4 regions of the Pseudovibrio sp. WM33 genome follow, and region 1 is predicted to be linked to each of the others. Evidence: riboswitches for the same ligand, from Rfam matches in the RefSeq annotation. Region 1 holds a riboswitch; each other region holds the start of a gene.

Evidence for each region. A riboswitch is a leader RNA that binds a small molecule or an ion and turns the genes downstream of it on or off. The one in region 1 is predicted to bind thiamine pyrophosphate.
Region 2: another riboswitch for thiamine pyrophosphate. It lies ahead of PsWM33_RS16455 (hydroxyethylthiazole kinase); the one in region 1 lies ahead of thiB (thiamine ABC transporter substrate binding subunit).
Region 3: another riboswitch for thiamine pyrophosphate. It lies ahead of thiC (phosphomethylpyrimidine synthase ThiC); the one in region 1 lies ahead of thiB (thiamine ABC transporter substrate binding subunit).
Region 4: another riboswitch for thiamine pyrophosphate. It lies ahead of PsWM33_RS17840 (ABC transporter permease); the one in region 1 lies ahead of thiB (thiamine ABC transporter substrate binding subunit).

What each region holds. Positions count from the first base shown of each region.
Region 1 covers NZ_LMCK01000092.1:18,949-26,708, reverse strand. Annotated here, with positions in the region: gene PsWM33_RS18250 (hypothetical protein) at 79-300, shown strand; gene PsWM33_RS18245 (L-serine ammonia-lyase, iron-sulfur-dependent, subunit alpha) at 746-2,305, opposite strand; gene katG (catalase/peroxidase HPI) at 2,632-4,809, shown strand; TPP riboswitch at 4,926-5,032, shown strand; gene thiB (thiamine ABC transporter substrate binding subunit) at 5,054-6,046, shown strand; gene PsWM33_RS18230 (ABC transporter permease subunit) at 6,022-7,569, shown strand; gene PsWM33_RS18225 (thiamine ABC transporter ATP-binding protein) at 7,556-7,760, shown strand, end outside.
Region 2 covers NZ_LMCK01000090.1:234,470-242,229, forward strand. Annotated here, with positions in the region: gene PsWM33_RS16435 (SDR family oxidoreductase) at 1-149, shown strand, start outside; gene PsWM33_RS16440 (OmpP1/FadL family transporter) at 216-1,475, opposite strand; gene PsWM33_RS16445 (TRAP transporter substrate-binding protein) at 1,769-2,872, opposite strand; gene thiD (bifunctional hydroxymethylpyrimidine kinase/phosphomethylpyrimidine kinase) at 2,886-3,689, opposite strand; gene PsWM33_RS16455 (hydroxyethylthiazole kinase) at 3,689-4,444, opposite strand; TPP riboswitch at 4,486-4,594, opposite strand; gene PsWM33_RS16460 (Lrp/AsnC ligand binding domain-containing protein) at 4,805-5,041, shown strand; gene PsWM33_RS16465 (xanthine dehydrogenase family protein molybdopterin-binding subunit) at 5,118-7,415, opposite strand.
Region 3 covers NZ_LMCK01000073.1:40,820-48,579, reverse strand. Annotated here, with positions in the region: gene thiC (phosphomethylpyrimidine synthase ThiC) at 1-1,699, opposite strand, end outside; TPP riboswitch at 1,815-1,935, opposite strand; gene PsWM33_RS12510 (hypothetical protein) at 2,119-4,086, shown strand; gene PsWM33_RS12505 (N-acetylmuramic acid 6-phosphate etherase) at 4,254-5,201, shown strand; gene PsWM33_RS12500 (ABC transporter substrate-binding protein) at 5,333-6,589, shown strand; gene PsWM33_RS12495 (carbohydrate ABC transporter permease) at 6,663-7,616, shown strand; gene PsWM33_RS12490 (carbohydrate ABC transporter permease) at 7,654-7,760, shown strand, end outside.
Region 4 covers NZ_LMCK01000090.1:550,708-558,467, reverse strand. Annotated here, with positions in the region: gene PsWM33_RS17850 (CHASE2 domain-containing protein) at 1-47, shown strand, start outside; gene PsWM33_RS17845 (ABC transporter substrate-binding protein) at 120-1,058, opposite strand; gene PsWM33_RS17840 (ABC transporter permease) at 1,085-1,795, opposite strand; TPP riboswitch at 1,969-2,076, opposite strand; gene PsWM33_RS17835 (hypothetical protein) at 2,206-3,972, opposite strand; gene PsWM33_RS17830 (adenylosuccinate synthase) at 4,010-5,302, opposite strand; gene PsWM33_RS17825 (DMT family transporter) at 5,670-6,590, shown strand; gene PsWM33_RS17820 (M42 family metallopeptidase) at 6,659-7,705, opposite strand.

The DNA.
Region 1 (7,760 bases):
TTTCTTCCTCGTAAAGAACTCTGATTTCTCTGATGTACCACCGTCTGCTCTGAAACTTTTAAACTACGGAGACCTGTTATGTTGCCCGCCATTGTCTTGATCGCAGAAGGATTGGTTGCTCTCTGGTTCCTACTGTTTTTGACCATGATCACAAGCATCTACCTGGATGGTAGAGGATATGGCTCAGGCGTGAAACCCAAGGCAGAGCTAGCTTTCTTCAAACACATTCGTGTCTTCGTAACACTCGGCATATCAGTTGCCTGCGTTGTGACACTGGCAGAAGCATTTGAATTGATCTGACGGAAATCGGAAGAGCCCCATGAAAATCTACGAGTACCTCCCCGCCATCTTCATCTGGGCCATAGTCCCAGCCCCCCTCTGGATCTGGCTTGGCCTGATCTGGTTTGTTTGAGAGGGGTGAGAGGAGCTTACGCCATTCCCTCAAAATCCGATCTATGGATGTCCTTCTCACCCGACTTACAGGCGAAGAGGGGAGCCTTAGGTAGGCTGGGAGGCAGGTATTGGTGAGGTAGAAGGTGTCCAGATTCTGCAGCCGAAGGTGGAACGATTGAGCTTGCAGTTCAATGACGCGGATTCACGTGCCGTCCGGCAGATGGTGACTGATGCGCCAGCCGCCTCAGATTGCAACCCAGACACCTCCGAGATGATAAAGCCCCTGAACAGCTGTAAGGAGACGATTGTAGGGAGTATTAGCGGTTAAGGCATTGAGATCTATGGATCAACCTCATCCGCACATTGCACAGGCAGTCGGTGTTGCCGCACATCCACCGCGAGCGGTACAGCGCAAGTCAGAGTGCATCTGTTTGCCTACTTTTTGTGTGCTGATGACCATCTCATCAAATGGCAAAACAGCGTCAAAACCAGAAAGGCTAGCAACCGCAGACGATTGCGCATGCGCGATCCCAGCGATATTGCGCGCATGACAGGGAATTTCCACTTCCCCACCAACTGGGTCGCAAACCAAACCAAGCGTATTCATCAGACAAAGTGATGCCGCATTAAAGGCTTGTTGTGCTGTTCCTCCAAACAGATGGACCAATCCAGCTGAGACCATCGCGGCTGAGGCACCAGTCTCCACTGAGCATCCTCCCGTTTCAGCGGCAAAACTTCCATACTCAGCAAAGACGGCTCCCACAAGTGCTGTGACTTGAAGGGCGTCGATAATCCTTTCACGATCAACACCTTGTTGTTTCAAGGAATATAGCGTGCCCGGTACGATGCCAGAACTTCCAGCTGTTGGAGCAGCGACAACCACTCCCCGATTTGCGTTTGCATCCATAACTGCGAGAGAAGCGCTAAGCGCATCCTGCAAGAACGGTGAGCCGATAATCTCCACGGGATTTGCTGCACCAACCTGCTTTGCGCTCGGTTTCAGGAACTTCATAGTGGATGATTGATTGGTAAGCGCTAGGCCTGCCTGAACTGCGTCCATCATCACATCATAACGGTCTGCAAAGGCCTTTCGCGTTTGAGGTTCAGTCAAGCCTAACCGTTTGGCTTCCAAAGACAAAGCAAGATCTGCAAGACTGTGTCCTCTGCTGGTTTGTTGGACCAAAGCTTTTGGGCTGGCAAAAAGAGGGGCCTCATCGTGGACAGAGAATTGGACAGGTATGCAGGACCTGACCTTCCAGCTCTGTTCTATCATGTCTTTCAACTCTGGTTGTTGAGGTGATAGTGGCGAACTGGATTTGATCTCAATAAGTTGGTGGCTATTCTTCGAACCTGCACAGACACGAGCTTGTACCTTTGCATTTGAGGGAAGCTGCTGAAGAGGTGAATTGTCTCCACATTCCAGAAGAAGTATAAAATCGCTCCCAGTCACATCAATTGCGAAAGAGTTAAAGCTATCGAGCTTGAACATCCCGCCGCCTATTGAAAGGCCTTTGAAGTGATCTTCCCGAAGTGCGCCTTCGCTGTCTTCAACCGTGATTGCAATTTCCACTCGGTTTGGATGATCTTTGGTGTCTAAATTTCTAATGTTGATCTCTAGCGTAAATGGCTTGCCGTTCATCAGATCAGATAGAGCTTGTCGATACTTAAGTGAGGTGACCTCTTCTCCCATCAAGCCTGCAGCAAAGCCTTCGTCACTGCCTTGGTTGGTATAGACTTGGGCAAACGAGCCCTCTGGATCGAACGCAATTTCAACATTCACAATTTTATCGCCATCACAAAGGGAAAGTTGGCGAACAGTCTTTCCTATGAAGTATGGCGCTGCAGAGTGAGAGCTCGAGGGTCCTCTCATCACCGGACCAATTATGGAATTGAGAAGACTGATAGTGCTCATGCAAATTTCTCCGCGAAAATCAATGTGATATTTTACACGGATTGTTGCTGCATTGAAGGGCAGACCTGATGCTTTCCTCACCTCGCGAAAAGCATTTCCGTGTGTGATGAGGAGAGCTCAGAGGAGCAATCTAAGCACCTTCGTTTACCTTCAAATTTATACGATAAGAAAAACTTATTGATATGCGTAGAAGATGCAATTTCACTTAATGTGTTTGGCGACCTATATTCAGTCTAGAATTTGCTGGATGCATCGTTTCGTCTCACCGCTTAAGGTAAACGCAACGTCAAAACCAGCAAGAGCCAAATTAGATAGTGGAGACAGCAATGCACGGTAACGATGTCAAGACAGTCGGTGTTTGTCCGGTGGTACATGGCGCGAATACATCGATGGATAAGCCGGTTACCCGATGGTGGCCTGATGCTTTGAATCTCGACATCCTCCATCAACATGGTGCGCGTACCAACCCGATGGACCCAGGCTTCAACTATCATGATGCTGTTAAATCACTCGACTTCGAAGCGGTGACGGCAGACGTCCATGCGCTCATGACCGACAGTCAGGACTGGTGGCCAGCGGATTGGGGTCATTATGGTGGCCTGATGATCCGCCTTTCGTGGCACACAGCTGGCTCTTATCGTCTTGCAGATGGTCGCGGTGGCGGCGGTTCCGGCAACATTCGTTTCGCTCCGCTTAACTCCTGGCCTGATAACGCAAGCCTCGATAAAGCACGCCGTTTGCTTTGGCCTATCAAGAAAAAGTACGGCAACGCTCTCTCCTGGGCTGATCTGATTATTCTCGCAGGCACTATCGCCTATGACTCTATGGGTCTGAAAACCTTTGGTTTCGGGTTTGGCCGTGAGGATATCTGGGGTCCGGAGATCGACACCTATTGGGGATCTGAGAAAGAATGGCTTGCGCGCAGTGAAGAGCGCTATGACGATCTAGATGACCCTTCAACGCTCGAAAACCCGCTTGCAGCAACCCATATGGGTTTGATCTACGTGAACCCTGAAGGCGTGAATGGCGTTCCCGGTCCGCAAAAAACAGCTGATCAGATCCGCGAAACCTTTGCTCGTATGGCAATGAATGACGAGGAAACTGCTGCGCTGACGTGCGGTGGTCACACCGTTGGTAAAACCCATGGACGCGGTGCTGTCGATAACATCGGTGTCGCACCGGAAGCTGCTGGTCTTGAAGAGCAGGGCTTTGGCTGGTCTAACCCCGGACAGGATGGCAAGGCAACAAATGCCTTTACCTCTGGTATCGAAGGTGCGTGGACCACACACCCAACCACATTCGATATGGGTTTCTTTGATATGCTGTTCGGCCATGAATGGGAGCAGGTAAAATCTCCTGCCGGCGCATGGCAATGGGAACCTGTTTCCATCAAGGAAGAAGACAAACCTGTTGACCCAACGGATCCATCTGTTCGCCACAACCCAATCATGACGGATGCGGACATGGCGATGAAGGTTGACCCGATCTACAACGAATACTGCCAGAAGTTCATCGCAGATCCTGAGTACTTCAGAGATACGTTTGCGCGTGCATGGTTCAAGCTGACACACCGCGACATGGGACCGAGAGCCAATTATCTTGGCCCGGATGTGCCGAAAGAAGACCTTATCTGGCAGGATCCTGTTCCAGCAGGCAACACCAACTATGATGTTACTGCGCTGAAAGCAAAAATTGCGGCAAGTGGTTTGAGCAATGAAGACCTGATCAAAACCGCCTGGGACAGCGCACGTACCTATCGCGGTTCTGATATGCGCGGTGGTGCCAACGGTGCTCGCATCCGCCTCGCTCCTCAAAAGGATTGGGTTGGCAATGAGCCAGACCGGCTTGCCAAAGTTCTGGCTGTGCTTGAACCAATCGCAGCACAGGCAGGAGCCTCAATCGCAGATGTGATCGTGCTGGCAGGCAACGTTGGTGTAGAAAATGCCATCAAGGCAGCTGGTTTCAACGTGGAAGTTCCATTTGCTTCTGGTCGCGGTGATGCAACAGATGCGATGACAGACGCGACATCCTTCTCAGTGTTGGAGCCTATTTCTGATGGCTTCCGTAACTGGCAGAAGCAAGAGTACGCTGTTAGCCCGGAAGAAATGATGCTGGATCGTGCACAGCTCCTCCGCCTGACTGGCTGGGAAATGACTGCACTCGTTGGTGGTCTGCGCGTTCTTGGTGCCAACTATGGCGGTTCAAAGCACGGTGTCTTCACGGATCGTGAAGGTCAGTTGACGACGGACTTCTTCGTCAACCTGACCGATATGGACAACAGCTGGCACCCACTCAAGGATGGCACCTATGAGATCCGCGACCGGAAATCTGGCAAGCCAAAGTGGACTGCAACCAGTGCAGACCTTGTGTTTGGCTCCAACTCAATCCTGCGCGCTTATGCTGAAGTGTATGCTCAGGATGACAACCACGAAAAGTTCGTCCGCGATTTCGTGGCAACATGGACCAAGGTCATGAACGCCGACCGCTTCGACCTGACAGCCTAATAAATGCGACGAGCCTGGGCAGGAAACTGCCTGGGCTTTTTATTGCAACTCCCTACAGGTGCTCTCCAGACGTTGGCTATATCCAGTTGCGCTCCTGTGTTTTTCCGGTTAAGAACCGCTTGACCTCGGGGTGCGCGTATTTGTCGTGCTGAGATGCTTTAGTGGCGAACCCGTTGAACCTGAACCGGCTAGAACCGGCGGAGGGAAGGGTACCGGTTTCATCCATCCTTGCCCTCTCGCCGCAATGGAGGATGACTTGAAACATCTGTTAATTGCTGCGGGATTACTCACTGCAACATCAGCGATGGCTGCTGAGAAGCCTCAACTGACAGTTTACACATACGACAGCTTCGTTTCTGACTGGGGCCCAGGCCCAAAAGTGGAAGAAGCGTTTGAGGCTGTATGTGAATGTGACCTAAAACTTGTTGGCGTCGAAGATGGCGCAGCACTGCTTTCCCGCATTCGTCTTGAAGGTAAGAACTCGGATGCCGATATGGTGCTGGGTCTGGACACCAATCTGGTAGAGACTGCCAAGAAAACTGGCCTGTTTGCACCACACACTGTTGAGGCCCAATACACACTGCCAGTGGAGTGGGCTGACGAAACCTTTGTGCCGTACGACTGGGGCTACTTTGCCTTCGTACACAAGGCTGGCGAAACCGTACCAACCAACTTCCGCGAGCTTGCGAAGAGCGATGCCAAGATCCTTATTCAAGATCCACGCTCCTCTACACCCGGCCTCGGGCTGCTGCTTTGGGTGAAAGCGGCTTACGGAGACGAAGCTGCTGATGTGTGGGCGGATCTTTCCGATAACATCGTGACGGTTACAAAAGGCTGGTCTGAAGCCTACGGTCTTTTCCTTGATGGAGAAGCGGACATGGTGCTCAGTTACACCACGTCTCCGGCTTACCACCTGATTGCCGAGGAAGATAACAGCAAGACCACTGCCGCGTTTGAAGAAGGCCATTACATGCAGGTTGAAGTAGCGGCAAAGCTTGCCGGGACTGATCAGCCAGAGTTGGCAGACAAGTTCCTGAACTTCATGGTTTCAGATGCTTTCCAGACAATCATTCCAACAACCAACTGGATGTACCCTGCTGTGACACCTAAAGGTGGTTTACCTGCTGGCTTTGACACACTGCAGGTGCCGGAAAAAGCTTTGTTCTTTAAGCCTGAAGAAGCTGCTGCTGCAAGACGTGAGGCTCTGCCGGAATGGCTAGAAGCGCTCAGCCAGTAAGTTCGCTTCCCGGTGTTGCCGCGGCATTTCTTGTCGCGGCACTCATACTTGGCACGTTGGCCACGGTTGCTCTGCGAGCAGAAGCGGGTCACGGCTTTTCCTCTTCCGATTGGGCCGCTCTCAAGTTTACGCTCACGCAGGCTGTGCTTTCTGCCGTGATCAGTGTTGCGCTGGCTGTGCCGGTTGCGCGCGCCCTGGCGCGACGGCGGTTTCCGGGCCGCAGTTTGCTCATTGCACTGCTTGGTGCCCCCTTCATTCTACCAGTTATCGTTGCCATTCTTGGGTTGCTACAGGTGTTTGGCCGTGCGGGCTGGATATCTGATGTGCTTGTCTATTTCGGTGCTTCACCCATTCGCATCTATGGTCTCCACGGTGTTGTGCTGGCTCATGTTTTCTTCAACCTTCCGCTGGCAACCCGATTGATCTTGCAGGGGTGGCAAGAGGTTCCCTCAGAGCGCTTTCGCCTTGCGGCGCAGCTTGGGTGTGATGGAAAAGCCTTATTTCGACTGATAGAACTCCCGATGCTCGCGCGCATCTTGCCTGGTGCACTGGCTGTGATCTTTGCGATCTGCCTGACAAGCTTTGCTGTTGCTCTGACGCTTGGTGGTGGACCGCGGGCGACAACTATTGAGCTGGCGATCTATCAGGCTTTTACATACGATTTTGATCTTGGGCGGGCCGCGCTGCTTTCTGCATTGCAACTCATGCTCACTGCTGCTGCAGCTTTCGCAGCACTGAAGCTTTCACGTGGTGAAGGGTTTGGTGCAGGACTGGACCGAGCGATCCAGCGCTGGGATGGTGGTGCACCTGTCGCAGACATCCTCTGGATTTCACTTGCAACGCTGTTTTTGCTTTTGCCGCTCAGCGCCGTTGTTCTGTCAGGGCTTAGTGGTCTGTTTCTGGTACCGTTTATTGTGTTGAAGGCGGCACTCGTTTCCGTTGCTGTCGCCGCAGCCAGCACGGTGATCTTGTTGCTGTTCGCGTTGCCTATGGCAGCCGCAATCGCCGTTCGCCGGCATAGTGTGGTTGAACTTGCTGGAATTCTGGGATTAGCGGCATCCCCGCTGGTGATTGGAACGGGCTTGTTTATCATTATACGTCCATGGGCAAACCCGTCTGACCTTGCTCTTCCAGTGACGACACTTGTCAACGCGGCGATGGCATTGCCGTTTGCACTTCGCATTCTTGTCCCTGCTGCACGAGATACGGTTTCGCGACATGGACGGTTGGCCTTGTCTCTGAATATGGAAGGCTGGGTGTTCTTCTCACGTGTCCTCATTCCACGTATGCGGCCACAGATCGGGTTTGCTGCGGGGCTTGCAGCAGCACTTTCCATGGGAGACCTTGGCGTGATTGCCCTGTTTGCAGATCCGGAAATTGCAACGCTGCCTTTACAGATTTACCGCTTGATGGGGGCATACAAAATGCAGGCAGCAGCCGGCGGAGCTCTTTTATTGCTTGTGCTTTCAATGGTACTGTTCTGGATTTTAGACCGGGGAGGTCGCTGGCATGCTGAAGCTTAGCTCTTGTCTCATTGCCAATGGCGCGTTCGAGTTGCATGCCAATTTGTACGTTGAAGCTGGCAGCAGCGTCGCCGTTATTGGTCCTTCTGGCGCGGGGAAATCAACTCTGCTTGAGGCCATCGCCGGATTTCGCGAGATATCGCAGGGACAGCTTTTCTGGAAAGAAGGTGAACTCACCAAACAGGTTCCGG
Region 2 (7,760 bases), on a different contig from region 1:
GCCTGTCTTCAGAAGAGATCCCAGCAAGGCGTCTCGGCAATCCGGAAGAATTCGGCAAAGCCTGCGCCTTCATGTGCTCAGCCCATGCTGGATACATCACAGGCCAGAATCTCCTGCTCGACGGCGGCCTCTACCCAAGCGCTTTCTAAAAATGAAAAGCCTCCCCGCAATCAAACCGCCGGGAGGCAAACCAAATCAGCTATTGCAGCAAACTCTTAGAACTTCAAACGGGCGCCAAAGCTGATAATGTCGACATTAGTGTCATTGACCGGTCCTTGAATGGTAATCCCTTCATAGAACGGGTGGCCAGGCATGATGTTAATCTTTTCGCTTACCGGGAATAAGTGCGAATAGCCAAAATCAACTTCAAGCCAATCCTCGTAGAAATAGCTCAGCCCAGCACTGAGCCAGAAGCGATCAGCATCAGGCAAACGCGGACCCCGGTTGCCTTCATTAAGCGGAGACCACTCATAGGCCACCCCAAATCGTCCTGTAATACTGCTGGTAAAGTCATATTCAGTCCCAAGAGATATGAAATAGCCATCGCTGTACTGAAATGGAAGATTAGAAACTTCGGTACCTTGTAGATCAAAAACAGGGAACGTTCCAAAGCGTGACCAGTGTGTCCACTCAAACGTCCCCATCCCGCGCCAACGCTCATTCAGCTCTTGCTGGAAGGAAACGGTTACTGTTTCCGGCATAATGATGTTCGCACGAATAGGAATTGGTGCATTACCTCCAATAACCAGCCGCCCTTTCAGGTTCTGCTCAACCGGAGAACGATATCCGATACCCAATTGAGTACCCTTCCATGGCTTAAAGAGCGCTCCAACAGTTGCCCCAAACCCAAGATTATAATCTTCACCACGCAACTCTGCAGTTGGAGCCGCTGCAGCAACCCCAAATCCTGATTTTAATCGAACCTGAATATACTGAAGCTGCAAGCCCACCCCGACCGAGAACTTATCAGTCAGTTCGTAAGCAGCCGTTGGTGTAACATTGACAGTTAGAACGCGGGAAGACCTCGCATAGACCTGCCCCGCCCACTCAATCTGAGGTTTGGTTTCAAAACCATAAGGCGCATTCGAACTGATCCCGAGAGACAGACGATCATTCACCTTCCAAGTCCCATAACCTGCAGGCACCCAAGCATCTACTCCAATATCTCCGGAGGAATATGGAACTCCCGTAATCGGTACAGGAAAGAAATCAATCGTCGCCGTATCCAGATCAACCGTTGCACGTGGAAACACGATGGTCTGCGAGGATTCCATCTGCACCCCATCATGGCCAGTCATGGTCGCCGGGTTCCAATACATGCTGGAGAGGCTTTTCGAGATGGTCGCATTTCCCGCAAAGGAAAGTCCCTGATACCACGCCGATTGCTCACGAACAGCAAAAGCACCGGCAAAAGCATCAGACGCAATCAGCAAAGAAGAAAGACTAGCGATCGTAATGGGTAGATATCTGGACATGCACGGTACTTTCTGTTCTCAAGAAAACAATCAAGCAGTGCCATGATCAAACTACGAGTTACTTATTGATTCGGCTCTCTTCACTAGAATGGAAAATGTTACAAACTAATTGCACTGGCATATTTAAGGGTAAAGGGAGCTAACTTCACAAAACAACAATACCTAGCGGGCTCACAATCACTTGGTTATTCGCATTTCAGGCAGGTACACTGAAACATTTTCTGTGACAAAACGTCCGCATAACAAAAGGCCCTCCATATGGAGGGCCCTTCAAACACGATTTGATCTGCCGACTAACCTCTTGCAGAGATGTTTTTGCCCAATGAAAGAGCGCTCCACCCCGCCAGAAGCTTCTGCGCTTCTATGTAACCCTCATAAATCTTACGAGCCCTCTTGTCTTTCTGGGTGTAAACATCCAGCACCTCAGCACTGGTTTCCTTCAAGGCGGTTAGCACCTCCTCCGGAAACTCACGCACTTCAACACTATGCTCTTCCTGCAGCACTTTCAGGCTGGCAGCATTTTGTGCATTTGCTTCAGACAGAGCGAGATCAGCTTCCACGCGGCAAGCCTCTTCAACCACCACCTGTAGTTCTGGAGACAGCCCCTCCAGCGCAACAGCGTTCACGATAGCCTCACCCGTGCCATTCGGCTTATTGAAGCCCGGACCGTAGTAGTATTTGATCAGCTTCTGAAAGCCCAGCGCACTGTCGCTCCATGGACCAAGGAACTCGACACCATCAACCACACGCGTTTGCAGACTGGTGAAAATCTCGGAGGCTGGAATATTGACCGGAGTAACACCAAGCTTACGCAAGATCTCACCACCAAGGCCAGCGATACGGAGCTTCCGGCCTTTCAGGTCATCCAGCGTCTCAACAGGATCACGATACCAGCCAGCCATGGTTGGGCCAGTGTTGCCCCCCATAAACGGCTTCACACCAAATGGCGCGTAAAGATCATCCCAGAGCTCCTGACCACCAAGCTGATCCACCCATGCAGTGTGTTCCTGAGGCAAAAGGCCGAACGGAATTGTCGTAAAGAACACTGATCCGGGCATCTTGCCAGCCCAGTACATGGCAGCTGAATGGCCCATCTGTGCAGTACCGCTTGAAACAGCGTCAAACACCTCAAAAGCCGGAACCAGCTCACCAGCAGCAAACAGGCGAACACGCATCCGACCATTGCTCATAATGTTGATGCGATCACAAATGCGTTGCGCAGACATTCCAGGACCCGGCAGGTTTTTCGGCCAACTGGTTACCATGCGCCATTCGATGACCGGATCAGCATCCTGAGCCAGTGCTGGCGCAGCAAGTGCAGCGCTTCCAGCAACCGCTCCGGCTGTAAGCCCAAGCGCCTGACGGCGGGTCAGATTGTTTTCTTTGTTCTTGGTCATTATCTCCGCCTTATTACTCAGACCAGAATTCATGGAAATGATGCACAGGCCCATGTCCCTCGCCTATATCAAGCGTATCCGCAGCTTTGATCGCCTGACTAATATACTCTTTTGCTTCACCAATGGCATCTTGCAGCGCTAGCCCTTTGGCAAGCTCGGCTGTAATCGCAGAAGACAAGGTGCAGCCAGTCCCATGTGTATTCTTCGTGTCATGCCGTGAGGCTGTATACCACCTCTCCACATCGTAAGAGAGGAAGAGATCATCACAGGTATCATCAGATCCGTGCCCGCCTTTCAGCAGAACCCCATTTGCACCCATATCCAGCAGCAGCAATGCTTGTCTGTGCATGTCTTCACGAGATCCAGCCAGCGGCTGCCCAAGCAAAAAGGCTGCTTCCTGCATGTTCGGCGTAATCAACGCCGCAATTGGAAACAGCTTCTGCTTCAACACGGAAACAGCGGAGTTTTGCAGCAAAACATCTCCGGAAGTGGCCACCATCACCGGATCAAGAACGACGCGCTTAACATCATATTCCGCCAGCTTTGTGGCAATAACATCGATAATCTCTGGCTGTGAAAGCATGCCGATTTTCACAGCATCCACCTTCAGGTCAGAAAAAACAGCATCCATTTGCTCCGCCACAAATGCTGGCGGCACATCATGAATACCTGTCACACCTTTGGTGTTTTGGGCCGTCAGTGCAGTGATGACACTGGCCCCATAGACACCGCGAGCCGAAAAGGCCTTCAGGTCTGCTTGAATTCCGGCACCACCACCGGAATCCGACCCTGCAATTGTGACTGCAATCGCACTCATTAGGCCAATACCCCACCTTTATTATTCATTGTTTCGAGCTTGAGACGCTCGTTGAACTGGTCAGCCTTCAAGCTATAAAGGGTATCTATGAAAGCTGGAGTGAAGCTTCCCGGCCCGTTCGCCTGCTCTGCGGCAATCTCGCCGCATACACCATAGACAGCAAGTGCAGCAAGCACGGCAAGTTCCTTATCCGGCTCGGTAACGGCAAAACCAGCCAGCACACCGCCCAGCGCACAGCCAATGCCAGTCACCTTGTCCATATAAGCATGCCCATTGCCCACGGTATAGGTCGTCTCCCGGCCAAACACAGCGTCTTCAATACCGGTGCGCACTATCAATGTGTTCTCGGTGACAGCCCCACTCAGCCCAGCGCTCTCAGTCATGTTTGTTTTGAGGATCGAAACATTCTCGTTCAGAATATCTTTCGCAAACTCCATGCGAATGTCTGAGCGATCTACTTTAACTGGGTCCAGCACCACGGGCATAGATTTTTTGGCAGCCCCTTCAAGCCCAAGCCGAATACCATGCCGCCGCTTTCCATCCAGCGTACCAAGATTGAGGAGCAACCCGTCAACACTCTCGACAAATGCAGGAATTTCATCATGGGCCGCTGTCATGGACGGCACAATGTTACAAGCCAACATGATGTTCGCGGTAAGGCTCTGCGCAACAGAGTTCGTCAGGCAATGAACCCGAACCCCACGCTCACGCACGCTCTCAAAGACTTCCCAGAGATTTTCAGTTGTGTAGGACATTTGTTTTCGCTCCCCTATAGATTACGGCGGGAACGATTACCTTGGTACTCATCCCAATTCCCTCCGCCGGCACAATCCGGATCAGGTTCTAGGAGTTGGCTTTGCGCCTCTCAGCCCGTCAGTCACTTCCGAGCACCCCCATTGGTTAGAATTTTTTGCTAGCAAACAAGAGAGCGAACTGCAAGCGGAAACGAGAGGCAGCGACAAAAGGCAACTGGGGGTAGATTTCGCTTAAAAAACGCAAAAGCTTGCAAAAAAACGCAGCTTCAACGCAAAATGCTCACAAAACAACGCAAACTCAATTTTGAGCGCAGCCCTGAAAGACAAATCAGTCTTACGGGACAGAAGGATAGCAGATTAATGATTCCGTTCTTTGTACAGATCAAATGCCAGCTCGGAAAAACCTATCAGGTTGCCAATGCAATTGCGGACGCAGAAGTTGCCTCCGAAATCTACTCCACCTCCGGGGATTTCGACCTGCTGGCCAAGTTCTACGTCAACGATGACGACGACATCGGCCACTTCGTTGCTGACAAGGTTCAGGTCTTCGATGGCATCCAGGACACCAGAACCATCATCACCTTCAAAGCGTTCTGATACCTACGAAAACAGGCGGGACACCAGCCCGCCTGCACAATCTCTTTTCAAGCTCTAAAGTCTTGATAACTTAGCTTTAAGCATCCTGAATTGCGCTCCACACAGCAACCGGCGTCGCGGGCATATCTATATGCTCAACACCTGCATTCTTGCGCAGCGCATACTGCACAGCATTCATCACCGCCGGCGCCGCTCCAATAGAACCAGCCTCACCAGCCCCTTTGATACCCATCGCATTTGTCGTGGAAGGAACATTGCTCGTCGAGAAGTCGAAATTCGGCATATCATCAGCACGCGCAACATGATAGTCCATGAAGGACGCTGACAGCAGCTGCCCGGTTTCATCATAAACCGTGTTCTCACACAACGCCTGCGAGATCGCCTGCCCCGCACCACCATGCACCTGACCAGCCAGAAGCATCGGATTCACCGTCACGCCAAAATCATCCACAATCACATAACTGACCACGTCCGTCTTGCCCGTTTCCGGATCAATCTCCACCTCACACACATGCGTGCCATTTGGATAAGTACATTCATCCTGCATGACTTTTTCCGCTGCACTCAAGATATCCGGTTGCGATCCAGCCACATCAACAAGGCTGACCTGCTGGTCGGTACCAACCACGCGCACCTGCCCGTCTTCAAGTGTGAGATCCCCAACACCAACCTCAAGCTTCTCACTGGCGATCTCTTTGATCTTCTTAACCAGCGTTTCAGAAGCCGCCTTCACAGATGGCATGCCAATCGGAATAGACCGCGATCCACCGGTACCACCGCCAGTCGCCACACGGTCCGTATCCCCCTGCACCATCTCAACCTGATCAAGCTGCAAACCAAGATGTTCTGCAATGACTTGGCCATAAGCGGTGGCATGACCCTGACCGTTGCTCTGCGTTCCAATCAGCAAAGTAACGCTGCCGTTCGTATTCAGCTCAAGCTTGGCTTCTTCACCGCCGGCAAAGGCACACGCCTCCACATAAGTCGATAGCCCAACACCGCGATACAAACCTTTTGCCTTGCTCTCCGCTTCACGCTCCGCAAACGTCGAATAATGGATCTCGTCGAGCGCCTTAGTAAGATGAGCCCCAAAGGAACCCGTATCATACATACGGCCAAGCGCTGTCGTATAAGGTAAGGCAGCGTCGGGGATAAAGCTCTTACGACGAAACTCCGCCGGATCCATACCCATCTCATGCGCGGCCTTATCAGCCAGCCGTTCCATCAGATAAAGCGCTTCCGGACGCCCTGCCCCGCGGAACGCATCCACCGGCACTGTATTGGTATAAACGCCTGTCGCTTCCACCCATATTGCGGGGATATCGTAAAGACCGGGGGTCATGGTGATGCCGATCTGCGGAATGCCCGGGCCAAATTCATGCAGATAAGCGCCCATGTTTGCAAGCACATGCACCTTGAGGCCGATCATCTTACCGTTTTCATCAAGCGCAAGCTCAGCCGTGGATACATTATCCCGGCCATGCGCATCAGACATGAAGTGTTCAGTACGTTCCTGAAGCCATTTCACGGGATGACCAAGACGTTTTGCGGCAATCAGGCAAAGTGGGTATTCAAGATAGGTGAACATCTTGGTTCCAAAACCACCACCCACATCAGGTGTCACAACGCGGATATCTTTAGGGTCAACGTTGAGTATGTTCTTGGCAATCAGATCACGCATCCCATGACCGCCCTGCGTTCCAGTGGTCAGCGTATACCTGCCGCTCTCACCATCAAACTCGCCAATACAAGCCCGAGGCTCAATCGCATTGGACACCAGACGGTTGTTGATCACCTTGATCTTGGTAACATGATGCGCTTTCTGGAAGGCCTTTTCCATCGCCTCCTTGTTACCCATACCAATGTGAAAGGCCTCATTAGACCCATGCTCAGGCCATACAAGCGGAGCGCCGTCTTCTAAGGCTGCTTCAGTTCCGATTGCCGGATCAACATCCTCGTAGTCAACCTCAATCGCCTCCATCGCAGCCCGCGCCTGCTCCACCGTATCGGCAACAACAAACGCAAGAGCATCACCAACAAACCGGGCTGTATCAGAGCAAAGAACTTCACGATGAGGCACCCAGTGCTTCGTCCCATCCAGCTGCCGAAGCACGGCTTTACATGGGATAGAGTTCGTTCCTTCAATATCTGCAGCAGTCAAAATAAGCTGCACACCATCCATAGCCCGTGCTTCATCCACTCCTTCTAAAGTGAACTTCGCGAACGCGAGAGGAGACCGCAAAACAACGGCATGTGCTGCACCAGCCACCTTCAGATCATCCGTATAATGACCCTTGCCAGAAATAAAGGCAGCATCTTCTTTTCGGCGAACGGGAGCACCAATTCCAAACTTCGGTGTAGCAACCTGATTCATGAAAACCTCAGAAATCTGGAGAGCGACCCAACACCGCACCTCCCAATACAGCTTTTTACGTATCAGCAGAGAACGTACAGTGCTTTTCTCAAGCTGCAAGTGTTTTCTGGTTCACTGCAGAGGTGTATTTCCCAGAGTGACTTAAGGTCATTATCGCATTATTTAGAGCAAATTACGGAAGGGTACTTAGAGCTATAAGTTGTCGGCAGCTTCGTGCTTACTGTCGAAACTCTCAAGCTAAAATTTGTTTTAGAATTTGACCAAACCGCAAACATTAGGTTATTTAAGCCATACACCCATCTGATCTTTGTTACGTTGTCCGCCCCCTGGCGCACACCATTTTGC
Region 3 (7,760 bases), on a different contig from region 1:
CATGGGAGATCCGCATGGAGCAGAACTTCGGTCCGCACATAGAACAGAAATGAGCCACTTTATGCGCGTCTTTCGGTAGCGTTTCATCATGGAACTCTCGCGCAGTATCCGGATCGAGAGAGAGGTTGAACTGATCCTCCCAGCGGAACTCAAAGCGTGCACGGGACAAGGCATCATCCCGCCGCTGGGCACCCGGCAAACCTTTCGCAAGATCAGCTGCATGAGCTGCAATCTTGTAGGTGATCACTCCGGTTTTTACATCATCCCGGTCCGGCAATCCCAGATGCTCTTTTGGTGTCACATAGCAAAGCATGGCACAGCCAAACCACCCGATCATCGCAGCACCGATGCCGGAGGTGATGTGATCATATCCGGGCGCGATATCCGTGGTGAGAGGGCCAAGCGTGTAAAACGGTGCCTCATGGCAGCATTCCAGCTGCTTATCCATGTTTTCTTTGATCTTGTGCATGGCCACATGACCGGGGCCTTCAATCATCACCTGACAATCCTTGGCCCATGCAATCTTGGTCAGCTCCCCAAGCGTCTCCAGCTCGGCAAACTGGGCTTCATCATTTGCATCTGCAATGGAACCCGGACGCAATCCATCACCAAGAGAAAACGCCACATCATACTGGCGGCAAATATCGCAGATCTCGTCAAAGTGCTCATAGAGGAAGCTGTCTTTGTGATGATGCAGGCACCACTTCGCCATGATGGAACCACCACGGGAGACAATCCCCGTCACGCGATTAACGGTCATCGGCACCATGTGCAGGCGCACGCCAGCATGGATGGTGAAATAATCAACCCCTTGCTCTGCCTGCTCAATCAACGTGTCACGGAAGATTTCCCAAGTCAGCTCCTCCGCAACTCCATTCACCTTCTCAAGCGCCTGATAAAGCGGGACGGTCCCAATCGGTACAGGACTATTGCGGATGATCCATTCACGGGTGTTGTGAATGTTACGACCGGTAGACAGATCCATCACCGTGTCAGCACCCCAGCGGATCGACCACACCATCTTGTCTACTTCCTCTTCCATAGAGGAGGTTACAGCAGATGTACCCATATTGGCGTTGATCTTAACCAGAAAGTTCCGCCCGATGATCATCGGCTCACTCTCAGGGTGGTTGATGTTTGACGGAATGATCGCGCGGCCAGCAGCCACCTCATCACGTACAAACTCCGGTGTTACATAATCAGGGATGCTCGCACCCCAGTCATTGCCACACCGCTCTTCTGCAACCACTTCCCGCAACTGGTTTTCGCGGATGGCAATGAACTCCATCTCCGGTGTGATAATGCCAGCGCGGGCATAGGCCAGCTGGGTGACGGCTTTTCCGTCCTTTCCGCGCAAGGGGCGAGGCTTCACCGGAAACTCAGGAACAAGTCGGTCGCCTTTCACAAAACCATTGTCTTCAGGCTTAATCTCACGGCCATCATACTCCTCCGTGTCACCACGTGCCTCAATCCACTTGCGTCGTAGAGCGGGCAAACCTTCAAAAATATTCGTTGTTGCCGTTGGATCCGTGTAAGGGCCGGAACTGTCATAGACTGGGAGGGGAGGCTCGCCTGCAGTTGGGTGAACGCTGATCTCGCGCATGGGCACGAGCACGTCTTCGTGCAGGCTGCCACGAACGTAGATTTTACGCGCTGCTGGCAAGGCACCGGTGGTGATGGATGGGTTTGGCGTCGTCATTATGGTGCTCCTCAAGTTTATAACTCGAAAAAGACACCAGATGAGTTTTGGCTGGGAAACGGCAGAAAGAGCTTCTGCTGCTAAGATCGCGGTTGTTACACTGGCCCTTCAAACAGGCCCCGCGACCCGTGCTTCCTACGCCAGTATCAACTGGGTCAGGTTCTAAGGGTCGCGTCGCCGAGCTTGCGCTCTGTCAGCCTCTCAGTCTCCTTGGTGAGACTCCCCTGCATACATGATTTTGCTAGAACGATTATGAACTAGTGTCAAGGCAGGTTCGGTTCAGGCGAGGTTCAGAAAACTTTTGTAAGTTGGATTTTATGAGAGGGGAGTCGCTGACACTTATTGGATTTTGCGGTTTGCGTTCCTATCTCTCATCTAAGAATTTCACATCTGGATATCGCGAAAAATAATATAAACGAATGCTTGAAAACTATTCTCTCCCATCCGTTTTAGCTGGCCCAATCTTGCGTCGACTGGAAACCTCACGTTTAACATTCTGGCTCGCAGTGCGCGCTCCGGCGGATGTGAAACTGGATTTGCTCCCACAAGGCCGTGAGCCGCAAAGCTACGAGCTGACACAAGCGCAAACCGAGGTAAACCTGATCTCAGCAGGGGCACATCTCCACTACCTCCTGATCGATCTACCTCTCCAAAGCCCTCTACCGCAAGACACTTGGATCAACTATCGCCTCGCTCTGCGTATGGAGGATGACGAGGAGGCTGGTTGGCAGGATCATTCCGTATGGGCGCTTGATCTTTGCTATGAAAATCAGGAACTCCCAGGCTTTCTACTGAGCTCAAAAGTTTCCTCGCTCCTGCATGGGTCCTGCCGCAAACCACATCACGAATCCGGCGATGGTCTGGTCGCAGCCGATCAGTTTCTGGCAAAGCACATCAGAGCTGAGAAGGGCACCAAAGTTGATAAGGAAAAATGGCCAGCTGCCCTCGTGATGAGTGGCGATCAGATTTACTCAGATGATGTTGCTGGCCCCATGCTGCGAGCTATCCATGGGCTCATCGAAAAACTCGGCATCACTGAGGAACAGCTGGCAGGCTTGGAAAGCAAAGTGCCTGCAAAGGCATCAGATTTCTACCAACACGGCGACACCTACTACCGCCGCGAAAAGTTTCTCCCAAGTCTGGAAAAGAACCGAAAGCTCTGGCTTGTCTTGTTCGGTGGCGTAGAAAAACCGATCTTCACTGCTGATCACGCCCATAACCATCTGATCACACTTGCTGAATTCTTGGCAATGTACCTCCTTGTCTGGTCACCAGCGCTATGGGATCTGGTTGAGACAGATGCACCCGAAGGACTGACACCAGAAGAAGCAGCGCTCTATGAGAGCGAACAGAAAATCCTGATGGAGTTTGTTGCGGGTCTCAGCCAGGTGCGCCGCCTGTTTGCCCATCTTCCGGTTGCGATGATCTTTGATGACCACGATGTCACTGATGACTGGAACCTCAACCGTGATTGGGAAGAGACCGCCTACGGCCATCCGTTCTCCCGACGGATCATTGGCAATGCCTTGTGTGCCTATATGCTCAATCAGGGGTGGGGCAACCGACCTGAAGCGTTCTCAGGTGGAACACTTGAAGCGATGACGCAAGCTGTCACGGTGCCCGGCACAAATAGCTACGATGAGTTTCTGGAGCATCTCTTCGCCTTTGAAAACTGGGACTATCACTGGGAACTAGACCCACCACTGCTGGTGTTGGATACGCGCACACGCCGATGGAGATCAGAGCGGGCAGGGTATCTACCCTCGGGTCTTCTGGACTGGGAAGCGGTCACAGATTTACAACGATCTCTGCGCGGAAAAGACGCCGTGCTACTCGTCTCCGCAGCTCCGATCTACGGCGTAAAGCTGATCGAAACGCTGCAGAAGCTGCTCACGTTCATGGGCAAGCCGCTCATGGTGGATGCGGAATACTGGATGGCACATCCGGGAACGGCAGATGGCATTTTGAACGTGTTCCGCCACCGCAAAACGCCAGATCGTTTTACGATCCTTTCTGGTGATGTGCACTATTCCTTTGTTTACGATGTCGAGTTACGCGGACATTCTCGTGGGCCTGACATCTGGCAAATCTGCAGCAGTGGCATCAAAAACGAGTTCCCGGCCAAACTGCTTGATAAACTCGACCATCTGAACCGCTGGCTCTATGCGCCTCGCTCTCCCTTGAACTGGCTCACCAGACGGCGCGGCATGAAGGTTATTCCGCGCAAACCTGTGGGCACGCATCATGGTCGACGCTTGCTGAATGCAAGTGGCATTGGATTAGTTGAGTTTGATGAACACGGCGGCCCAGATCAAATCAGCCAGTTGCTGCCAGATGGGCGTCAGGTTGTCTTCGTGCGCCGGGAAGAAGAAGCGCGCTGGGATTGATGGTGAAGAAAACTAGATCCAAAACAATACCTGTGGCCTGCAACTGTCACAGGTAACTGCAAGAAATCTATTGGATTTACTCAAATTACGGGTCTTATCTAATATATCATTGCCATATTCCGAGTTGTTGGTATGCTATTGGTATCAGGGAGAGTCTCGTGTCCAGCATATCCAAAAAAGTGGGGTTTCCAGAACATTCCAATCCGCAGGAGTGGCGTGAAACTGAGCAAAGATCTTCACGTTATGCGGGCTTGGAAACATGGGGGACTGACGAAGTCCTCAAGGCCTTGCTCGGTGGTCAAATGCAAGCCCTCAACGCTGTCTGGTCTGCGTTGGGTGAGCTGGAAGCCGCAATTGATGCCGCTGCCCAAAGATTACATGGAACCGAAGGTAGACTTGTGTACGTCGGCGCAGGGACCTCAGGCAGACTGGGCGTTCTGGATGGCATTGAACTCATCCCTACATTTGGCTGGCCAGAGCATCGCCTGATCTATGGTCTGGCAGGCGGCGAAGCTGGATTGTTACGCCCGCAGGAAGGCGCTGAGGACAGCGAAGAAGCAGGCCGTGCTTTCATTTTGGAGAATAATGTCAGCGCTTCTGATGTCGTTTTAGGTGTTGCAGCAAGCGGCACCACACCTTTTACCCGCTCTGCCATTCAAACCGCCAGAGGCGCGGGGGCTCTGACCATATCACTGGCGAACAATCCGCAAAGCCCGTTACTGGCCGATGCCGAGCATGAAATCCTGTTAAGGACGGGTCCTGAAGTTTTGGCAGGATCAACCAGACTATCCGCAGGTACCAGCCAAAAAGCGGCGCTCAACCTGTTCTCTACGGCGCTTATGGTGCGGTTGAAGAAGGTATATCGTGGCTACATGGTGGATATGCAGCTGACCAACATCAAGCTTGATCAGCGCGCCAAAGACATGGTGGTCTCACTCACCGCTTGCTCTCAGGAAAAAGCCGCTGCGGCCCTGCATGAAAGCGGAAGCCAGATTAAACTGGCTGTCTTGCTGGTGCTGGGAGCAACAAAGCAACAGGCCATCAACGTATTGAATGAAACTCAGGGAGATTTGGGAGAATCTCTTCGGGTGCTTGGGTTACATCAACCTGATTGATTTATGCGCGCATTGCGATCCGTTTAGATCGTAATGTGCCAACAGGAATATTCGCCCGCTGGGGGGCAGGCGAGTTGCGATACCGACGGTTTTTCAAGGCGGTATTCGATTATTTGTTATGGGAGGAAATAATGAAACACTATTTGTCATCAGGCATTGCTGCATCCCTGCTTCTGGGCTCCGCATCCTTTGCTTTTGCTGCTTCAGAACTGACAATTGAGAGCTGGCGTAACGACGACTTGAGCATCTGGCAGGAAACCATTTTGCCAGCGTTTATGAAGGCGCATCCAGAGGTCAAAATCAGATTCTCGCCAACAGCTCCAACGCAATACAACGCTGCACTGAATGCAAAGCTGGAAGGTGGAACCGCTGGTGATCTGATCACATGCCGTCCGTTTGATGGGTCGCTGGATCTTTACAGCAAAGGTTACCTGAAGAACCTGCAGGGCATGGCAACCCTCGACAACTTCCCGGATTCAGCAAAAGGGGCGTGGAGCACAGATGATGGCAGCGCAACCTTCTGTGTGCCAATGGCCGCTGTGATCCACGGCTTCATCTACAACAAGGATGCTTTTGCTGAAGTCGGTGTTGAACCACCGAAAACTCAGGCAGAGTTCATTGCTGTTCTCGACAAGATTAAGGAAGACGGCAATTACATCCCAATGGCGATGGGCACGTTGGATCAGTGGGAATCCGCTGCAATGGGCTATCAGAATATTGGGCCAATGTACTGGAAAGGTGAAGAAGGTCGTAAGGCAGTCGTTGCTGGCACCGGCAAGTTGACGGATGATGGCTGGGTAAAGCCTTTTGAAGTGCTGGCAAGCTGGGGGCCGTACCTTGGGGATGGCTATGAAGCTCAATCCTATCCGGATAGCCAGACACTGTTCACACTGGGCCGCGCTGCAATCTATCCATCAGGCTCTTGGGAAATTGCAGGCTTCAACCGCGATTCAGACTTCAAGCTTGGCGCCTTCCGTCCACCTCTGCCAGCAGAGGGTGACAGCTGCTACATCTCAGACCACACTGACATCGGCATTGGCCTGAATGCAGCCTCGCCAAATTCTGAAGCTGCCATGAAGTTCCTTGAGTGGATGGGCACCAAAGAGTTCGCAGAACTCTATTCCAACGCTGTGCCGGGCTTCTTCTCCTTGTCCAAGCATGAGATCTCGCTCACTGATCCATTGGCAGACGAGTTCATCTCCTGGCGTAAAGACTGTCAGTCCACCAACCGCTCTGCGGCACAGATCGTTTCTCGCGGTACTCCAAACCTCTGGAACGAAATGTGGGTCGTGTCTGCAAACGTCATCAATGGCAAGCAGACGCCTGCGGATGCAGCGAACCAGCTTCAGAAGGGGCTGAGCGCCTGGTACGAACCTCAGATGGATTAAGCCATCTCTCTGACTGAATACAAAACAGCAGATGTGCGGACTGACCCGCGCATCTGCATTGCAATGAGAGATGATGGAATTGGAACAGGACCTTATGGTCAGTGAGCGGAAGAAGAAGCCGTTCCGCTGGCATGTACTTGTCTTTTTGGCACCGGCAGTCATCGTTTACACGATGATTATGATCCTGCCGCTGGCCGAAACCCTGCGCTTTTCGTTCTTCCAAAGAGATACGACCACGCAAGTGATCTCGTTTGTCGGCTTGGAGAACTACATCAAGCTGTTCTTCGATCCGTACTGGGTCAAGCCGTTCCTCAATTCGCTTTGGAACAACTGCTATTTTTTCCTGATCCACATGCTGGTGCAAAATCCGATTGGTGTCCTGATTGCGGCTTTGCTCTCCATGGTGCATCTGCCGGGCAAGAAGTTTTATCGCACTGCCATCTTCATGCCGACCCTTCTGTCCTTCGTTGTGGTCGGGTTCGTCTGGAAGCTCATGCTCTCCCCGCTATGGGGCGTTTCCAAAGGTCTGATGAAGTCTGTCGGGGTTGGCAGTTGGTATCTACCGTTCCTCGGTAAAGAAGAAACAGCGTTGACCACACTTTCTCTCATCTCTGTCTGGCAGTTCATCGGCATTCCAATGATGCTGATTTATGCTGCGCTTCTCTCTATTCCCGACGAGGTGATTGAAGCAGCTGAATGTGATGGCGTGACCGGCATTTCCCAGTTCTTCAAGATCAAGCTGGTCCTGATCCTGCCAACCATCGGCATCATCTCTATCCTAACCTTCGTGGGCAACTTCAACGCGTTTGACTTGATCTACACCACGCAGGGGCCGCTTGCGGGGCCAAATTTCTCGACAGACCTGCTGGGCACGATCTTGTATCGAACGTTTTACGGGCAACAGTTGCAACCCGGTGACCCCAACATGGGTGCCGCCATTGCGACGATGATGTTCTTCATCATCCTGATGGGTGTTGCTGTCTATCTCTTCTTTATTCAGCGCAAGCTGACCCGCTACGAGATGTGAGGCGCAAATGGCTATTTCTCGTGCAAGACGAAACCGAATGGCAGAACTGGGAGCGCATGTAATCCTGCTCACGTTTGCAGTGATCGCGCTTTTCCCTGTTCTTCTCATTCTCATCAATTCGCTCAAAACCAAAAAAGCAATCTT
Region 4 (7,760 bases), on a different contig from region 1:
TCAGCGATCTGGCTCAACACGAAGCGGTCAAGGATGCAGCGCAATAACGGCATTTAGCCTACAAATAAAAAGAGCCCCCGAAACTCGGAGGCTCAAATTTTAGTTTAGACCTATACCGGTTAGCGCAGTTCAACCGCGTAGGTTTCAACTGGAGGCGCTGTTTTAATGAGCCCCTGCTCAATCAGAAAGTTTGCAAACCGTTCATAACGGCCATTGTCCAAAGCAGCTGGACGGCTGGCAAAACGCGGCAGAGTATCCGCCCAGGCACGCTTGTTCAGCTCATCATCCAGATTTGGATAGACCTCAAGGAAGCTCTTCCAGGAGTCCTGCGGATTATTAAGCAGATAAACGGTAGCCGCCTCAATCGCATTGATGAACTTCTTCAAACGCTGATCATCCAGCTTGTCTTTGTGAGCCACATAAATCAGCTCATCATAGACAGGCACACCGTTCTCTTCAGGATAAAACGCTCGGCCTCTCGCACCTTCAATCTCCATCTGGTTCAGCTCGAAGTTACGGTAACCACCAATCACAGCATCAACCTGCCCAGCCATCAAAGATGGTGAGAGCGAAAAGTTCACGTTGATCAGCTCAACATCGTCAGAACTGAGACCTGCAGTGGAAAGCATCTTCCCAAGCATGGCGTTCTCAAACCCGGATGTGGAATAACCAATACGCTTACCTTTCAGGTCTGCAATCTCCTTGATTGGTCCATCTTCCAACACAATCAGTGTGTTCAAAGGCGTAGAGACCAGCGTCCCGATCCGCATCAGCGGCATGCCCTCATCAATTTGTGGGTGCAACGTCTGCTGATAGGAAACTGCAATATCACCCTGCCCTGCTGCAACAAGCTTTGGTGGCATGGAAGGATCAGCAGGCTCAATCAGCTCAACTTCAAGGCCCTCTCTTTCAAAGAACCCCCGTGCCTTGGCAACCACGATTGGTGCATGGTCTGGATTCGCAAACCAGTCCAGCAACACAGTCAGCTTGTCCGCTGCTTGCACTTGAAGCGTGCTCGCAAGCATTGCCGCACCAAACAGCATACTTAGTTTTTTCATAAGGTTACGTCCTCATACTCTGAGACCTAGATCTCTTTCTGCCAATAGATCATCCGAGAAGTGGCGAACTCAACAACTGCCCTCAGGCTCAACACCATCACCGCAAGCAAAATCAACGCCGCAAACATCGTCGCTGTTTGCATGCGTGCATTGGATTGCAACATGATGAAAGCCAGACCGCCTTTTGCACCAACCCACTCTCCAACCACCGCCCCAATAGGAGCGAACACCGCTGCAATGCGCATACCAGAGGCCAGAGACGGCAAGGCGGCTGGAATTCGAATGTAGCGAAGTGTTTGCCAGCGGTTCAGGCCATGCAGCTTGCCAAGGTCGAGCAGTGATTGATCAGTCCTGCGCAAACCATCGAAGAAAGTCGAGGTCACAGAAAAGAAGATCACAATCACGGCCATCACAACCTTGGAGGCGAGCCCAAAGCCGAACCACAGCACCAGAAGCGGTGCAATTGCAAACACAGGAAGAGATTGGGTCGCTGCAATTGGAGGCAGCAGAAACAGGCGTATCCGGGGAGACACTGCCAGCAAAACAGCCAGCGAAGCTCCAGCACTCACGCCAAAGAGAAAGCCGAGAACAGTCTCCCAAGCGGTAATGCCTGCATGATGCAGCAGAAAAACGCCCTGATTGAGAAAAGCGGAAAAAACCGCCGCCGGACCTGGCAAGAGAAACGGAGGAAACTCTCCAATCCGAACCACACTTTCCCAAATGGCGATAAAAAGCAAAATCCCGAAAAGACTTCGGAGAATTCGTTTCAAAGCTCGCTTCAGCATGTAGACTCCCAACAATGGCATTGGGCATCACAAACAGGCGGAAGAACGGAGCTACATTAGCTCTCTGGGATGTTTTCAGCACAGGATCTCTCGTTACAACAAATGCAAACATGGAGATCCGGGAAGAATGGCTCAGGTCCCGTCCCTTCGCCGGCATTACCCGGATCAGGTTCAAAGGGTTTAGCTCATCGCAATCTCAGCTTTTCGAAAGAAAAGCACCCCTCGGAATAGCAAGGAACATGCGCGTTTCTGCTGAAGGATGCAAGCAGATTTTACTCTGACGGACGACAGCATAATGAAAAAGGCCTCAACTCTGAGAGAGCCAAGGCCTTTGAAATCTAAGCTAAACAGCTGAAACTAGATTACTTCCAGCTCTTGATTGCCTGTGCTATAACTTTGTTGCCGGTTGTACCTTTTTCAAAGGTCAACATTGCACGGCGACCGCTGTTGTACAGCAGTGGAACATCAATCCACTCACGCTCAGCAAGACGCTTCAGGTTCTTCGCTTTTTCTTCATCACTGTCAGACAGCGCAATCCAGAAGAGAGTGTCAGAAACCTTCACGGCAGCACCATCAAGCGGATCACCTGCTTCGGACTCTGTCTTCTTCAGGATCAGGCCAGGCACCTTCTCAACACCCTTTCCATCAAACCCTTCTGGGAAGATGAAGTTCAGCTCAAGCAAATGACTCGCTGGCAAAGACCGATCGCTATTCGGCTTCAATGTCATCTCAACAGAGAAGTTACGAGATGGCAGCGTCGCAACAGCCTTGATGACAGAATCGCCGTTAGCTTCATCCAGTGACCAAACAACGTTCCCGCGTGATGCAGAACCTGCGGCACCCGGCGTCAAGGCCTCTTCGTAAAGTATGCTCTGTTGTGCAACAGGAGAAACCGCAGCTTCCGTTCCAATGGTTTCAGCTGGCGGAACAGAGTTGGTCTCAACTGCAGTACTTTGCTGTGCAGGTTCCGTCACCGGCAGAACCTGCACAGAAGGTGTGTCTTCTGCCGGCGCTGCTGGAGCTTCGACCACACGCACGACTGGAGGCTCAGTTACTGTCTCGGTTGGCGCTGCGCTGGACGAATTCCGGGTAATCCGGGTCGTCTGCACCCGTGTCGCATCCGGAGAAACCTTTGCCCCTTCATCAGATGGCAACAAGCGGTCGGTGTTCTTCTTCGGCGTGCGTTCCGGCTGAACCCGAAGCGGCTCATCTTCATTAGAAGGTGCGCTTTCTGGCGCAACAGTCTCACCGGTTTCAACTGGAAGCACTAAAGAGAGAATAACATCGCGCAGACTATAGACACCTGCGGTAACACCCAAGATTATCAGTATGACCACAATTATACCGACAATACCCGATGTATTGGAAGGCTTCAGCCCTTCTTCCTGCTCAATCGCATCGCCAACGCGCTGCGCAACGGCTGGTTTGCGGGAGGAAGCAGGTTTTCGGCTTGTCTTTGGCTTAACCTTGGCAGGCTCATCGATCTCAGGACGCGATTTACCTTTTGTTTCCAGCTTAGTCCGCCGTGCCTCACCCGGCACCCAAGAGCGCTCTTCTGCGCTCGTCTCGACAGCACCTTTGGTTGGCAGAGACGCAGCAGGTTCACCCGTCTCTTTGTCATCCATAGAGCCAAGGTCAGGCTCTTTGCGCTCGCTGGCAGATTCAGGTAGCTGATCACGCGCCATCTGATTGGCCTGATGAGCGGCGTTGCCGAGGTCCTGCGCAGCACGAACCGCCTCTTTAAACACATCTGCTTTAGCAGCAGGTGCTTTTGGCTCATCGCGCGCTGGAGTATCGGCCTTTGTACCTGCCTTAGGCGTATCTCCAGCAGGTGAAGATGCAGCAGAGATTTCTGGAACAGCAGATTTTGGAGCACTTGGAGCTTGGGTGGTTTTAGACCGCCCCAACCCGAGAGACTCACGAGCAGCTTCCGCTTCGACCTTACGAATGGCCTCTTCAAGCTTCAGCTGCTCCTCAGTGATCTGGGAGGGAGACAGAGGTGGGTCGTAACTTTTAAGTTGCTTTACAATTGCATTCCGCGCGCGTTGATAAACTGCCCGCCGTGCAGAACCTGTGTTCTCTTGTAAACCAGCTACCGCTTTTTTTAGAACGGAATTGTAGTCCGCCATTTAACTGCCCATTGCCCCCAGAGCTTCATATCAAGACTTAATCCTGGAATGGATTCTGAACCAGGATTGTGTCATCACGTTCAGGGCTTGTTGATAACAGAGCAACCGGAGCACCAATCAGCTCTTCAACATGCCGAACGTATTTCACAGCTTGTGCTGGCAATTCTGCCCAAGTCCGTGCGCCTTTGGTCGTTTCCTTCCAACCAGGCAGGGTCTCATAAATAGGAACAACCCGCGCCTGAGCACCTTGAGATGCCGGAAGGTAATCGATTCGCTCACCATCTAGCTCATAACCAACACAAATCTTAATTTCATCCAGTCCGTCCAAAACGTCAAGCTTTGTCAATGCAATCCCATTGATTCCGCTGGTGCAAACGGTTTGTCGGACAATCACTGCATCAAACCAGCCACACCGACGACGACGACCAGTGTTCGTTCCAAACTCGTGCCCGCGAGTACCGAGGAACTCACCAACTTCATTCTGCTGTTCGGTTGGGAATGGACCTTCACCTACACGAGTGGTGTAAGCTTTGGTGATACCCAGAACGTAATCGATGGAGTTTGGTCCCAGACCACTACCAGCAGCAGCCTGACCCGCAACTGTATTGGAGGAGGTTACAAACGGATAAGTGCCGTGGTCGTTGTCCAGCAGCGCGCCCTGCGCACCTTCAAACAACAAACGCTTACCTTCACGACGCGCTTTGTCCAGCATGTACCAGGCTTTATCCATGTACGGCAGGATCTTATCAGCAACGTCTTCCAGCTCTTTGTAGATGGTCTCAGCAGAGATCTCATCGCGACCCAGACCGCGCAGAATAGCGTTGTGGTGGGTCAGCAGACGATCAATCTTGGCTGGCAGCGTGCTCATGTTTGCCAGGTCCATCACGCGAATTGCACGACGACCGACTTTATCTTCATAAGCAGGGCCGATACCGCGTTTGGTGGTACCGATTTTGGTACCTGCCGGGCTTGCATCTTCACGCAAAGCATCAAGCTCGCGGTGCAGGCTCAGAATAAGAGTAGCATTGTCAGCAACACGCAGGATTTCCGGGGAGATCTTAACGCCCTGCTCTTCAAGACGTGCAATCTCAGCAACCAGTGCATGAGGGTCAATCACAACGCCATTGCCAATGACAGAGAGTTTCCCACGAACAACACCAGATGGCAGCAGTGCCAGCTTGTAGCTCGTTCCGTCAATTACAAGCGTATGACCTGCATTGTGTCCGCCTTGGAAGCGTACAACGACGTCGGCTTGCTCAGAGAGCCAATCGACAAGTTTACCCTTACCTTCGTCACCCCATTGTGACCCAACTACGACAACGTTGGCCATGATTCTTCAGCCCTCCTGCGGCTGCCAGCGTATTCCTAAAATACGCCGTCATACGATTTGCTATTTCTGTATAAAGTGGCTTGCCAGCTCAGAATGCAAATCGTGAGAGACAACATAAGAAACCCCGGCGTAAGAGCCGGGGCGCAGTTACAGCGCCTTATAATCTGTCAATCTCTTAAATACGAGCCCTTTTCCTTCAAAATTAGGCCAAGACTGTAATTTTTGCGATCAGAGTGAACCTCTGTTGATTGTTTTACTCGCAAATCGGGTGGTACAGCCACAACAGCAAGTGATATTACTAGCTCAAGTTCCAATTTCTCATTTTTTGCAATTCCTGCAAGAAATTTCACTAAGTTGAATACGCTTTATGAACGCACAAAAACTTGACTGGCTGGGCTGGTCTATTCTTCTCTTATTAGGCACCTTGTGGGGTGGCGCATTTTTCTTTGCCAAAGTCGCAGTCGCAGAATTCAATCCCATCACACTTGTTTTCTTAAGAGTAGCAATCGCAGCAATCGCCATGTGGGGCTTCTTACTCATCTCAAAGCAGTCCATACCGCTCTCTACAAAATGGATTGGCAGCTTCCTCCTGCTGGGCTTCTTAAATAATGTAGTCCCCTTCTCCCTCATCTTTTGGGGTCAGCAATACATTGCCTCCGGATTGGCATCCGTACTCAACGCCTTTACACCCATCTTCACGATGATTGTCATGCAGGTCCTCAGCAATGAAGAGAAGCTGACAGCAACCAAGCTCGTCGCGGCAGTGATCGGTGTTGTCGGAGTTGCCATCATGGTTGGCAGTGACGCATTGAGCGGTGCCAGCAATCAGGTTTGGCCTCAGCTCGCAGTTTTAGGGGCCGCTCTCTCATATGCATTCGCCGCATTCATCATCATGCGCCTCAAAAAGCTACCACCTGCAGCTCTGGCAACTGGCCAGCTCTCCGCTTCAACGATCTTGCTGATACCTGCGCTCATTTATACAGCGCCAACTCAGCAACTGATAGAGGCATCCGCTTCAACATGGGCAAGCGTTCTCGTTCTCGCTCTCGCTTGCACAGCTTTTGCTTACATTCTGTATTTCCAGCTTTTCAAACTCGCAGGAGCAACCAACGCAGCTTCTGTCACACTCGTAATTCCGGTCAGCGCAATCATTCTGGGCGCAATTTTCCTGAATGAACGTCTCGAAGCCAACCACTGGATCGGTATGGCAGCAATCTTCATCGCACTGCTACTGATTGATGGCCGCTTAACCAGCAGATGGATAGGCAAAAAACAAGTAATTGCATAACAAAAAAGCCTCCAGTCCCTACCGTAATGGGGATCTGGAGGCTTCTTAATAAGCAGCGCCTGACTGTATCAGCAACGCTTCAGATAAGCCGCCAGAATATCACGTGCAGCCAGCAGGTCGCTCTTATCAATCATCTCGGTCACTGTGTGCACATAACGTGTACCAACCATGATGCCAACAGCCTTTGCACCAGCAGCGGCTTGCTGAGCTGCTGCCCCATCCTGCCCACCACCGTTTAACATGGTGCGCTGGTATGGAATTTCTTCTTCAATAGCCAGATTTTCGATTTCTTTCACAAGTTCCAGGTCAGCAATGAACCAACCGTCCTTCACGTGAAGCCCAAAACCCTTGCCTTGCTCAGTCGTTTGATCTTGCTCTGGCACCCCAGGTGTATCGCAAGCAAGCGTGATATCAACTCCAAGGCCAATATCCGGTTTAATGGCATAGGCCGCAGTCTTCGCACCGCGCAGCCCAACCTCTTCCTGACAGGTAAAAGCGACATAGATTTCGCAGGAATGATCCGCCTCGCCAAGCGCACGCATAGCTTCAATGCCAAGCCAGCATGCAACCCGGTTATCCATCGCTTTGGAGACAACCTTTTCACCCATCTCGATCAGCGGCTCATCAAGAGTGACCATGTCACCAACCTTGACCACTTCCCCGGTCTTCTTACCTAAACCAAGATCAATAATGAACTCAGTGACTTGAGGGATCTTTTTTCGCTCTTCAGGTGATGCAATGTGAACTGGTCGCCCAGCCGGATTCATTACAGCCTTCAGATCGCCCTCATCTGTGGAGACCAACACACGACGGGAGAAGAGATTGCGTGCATCAAAACCTCCGACCGGCTGTACATAGACAAAGCCTTTCTCGGTGATATGCGAAACAAGGAAGCCAATCTCATCCATATGGCAGAGCAGCATAACCTTCTTTGGTTTATCACCATTTTCAGGCGCCTTGCGTGCATCACGGCGACAGATAAGAGATCCCATTGCATCCGTTTGAACATCATCAAACAGGCCTTCAATCTCTTTCAGAATTATCTCGCGTACTCGATGCTCATGCCCCGGGACACCAGGGGTTTCACAGAGACGGCGCAGCAGATCAATATTCATAATAGCTTTCTACTTCGAAATGGAACCAGCCTGCATCATGGCGCCAAGTTCAAAG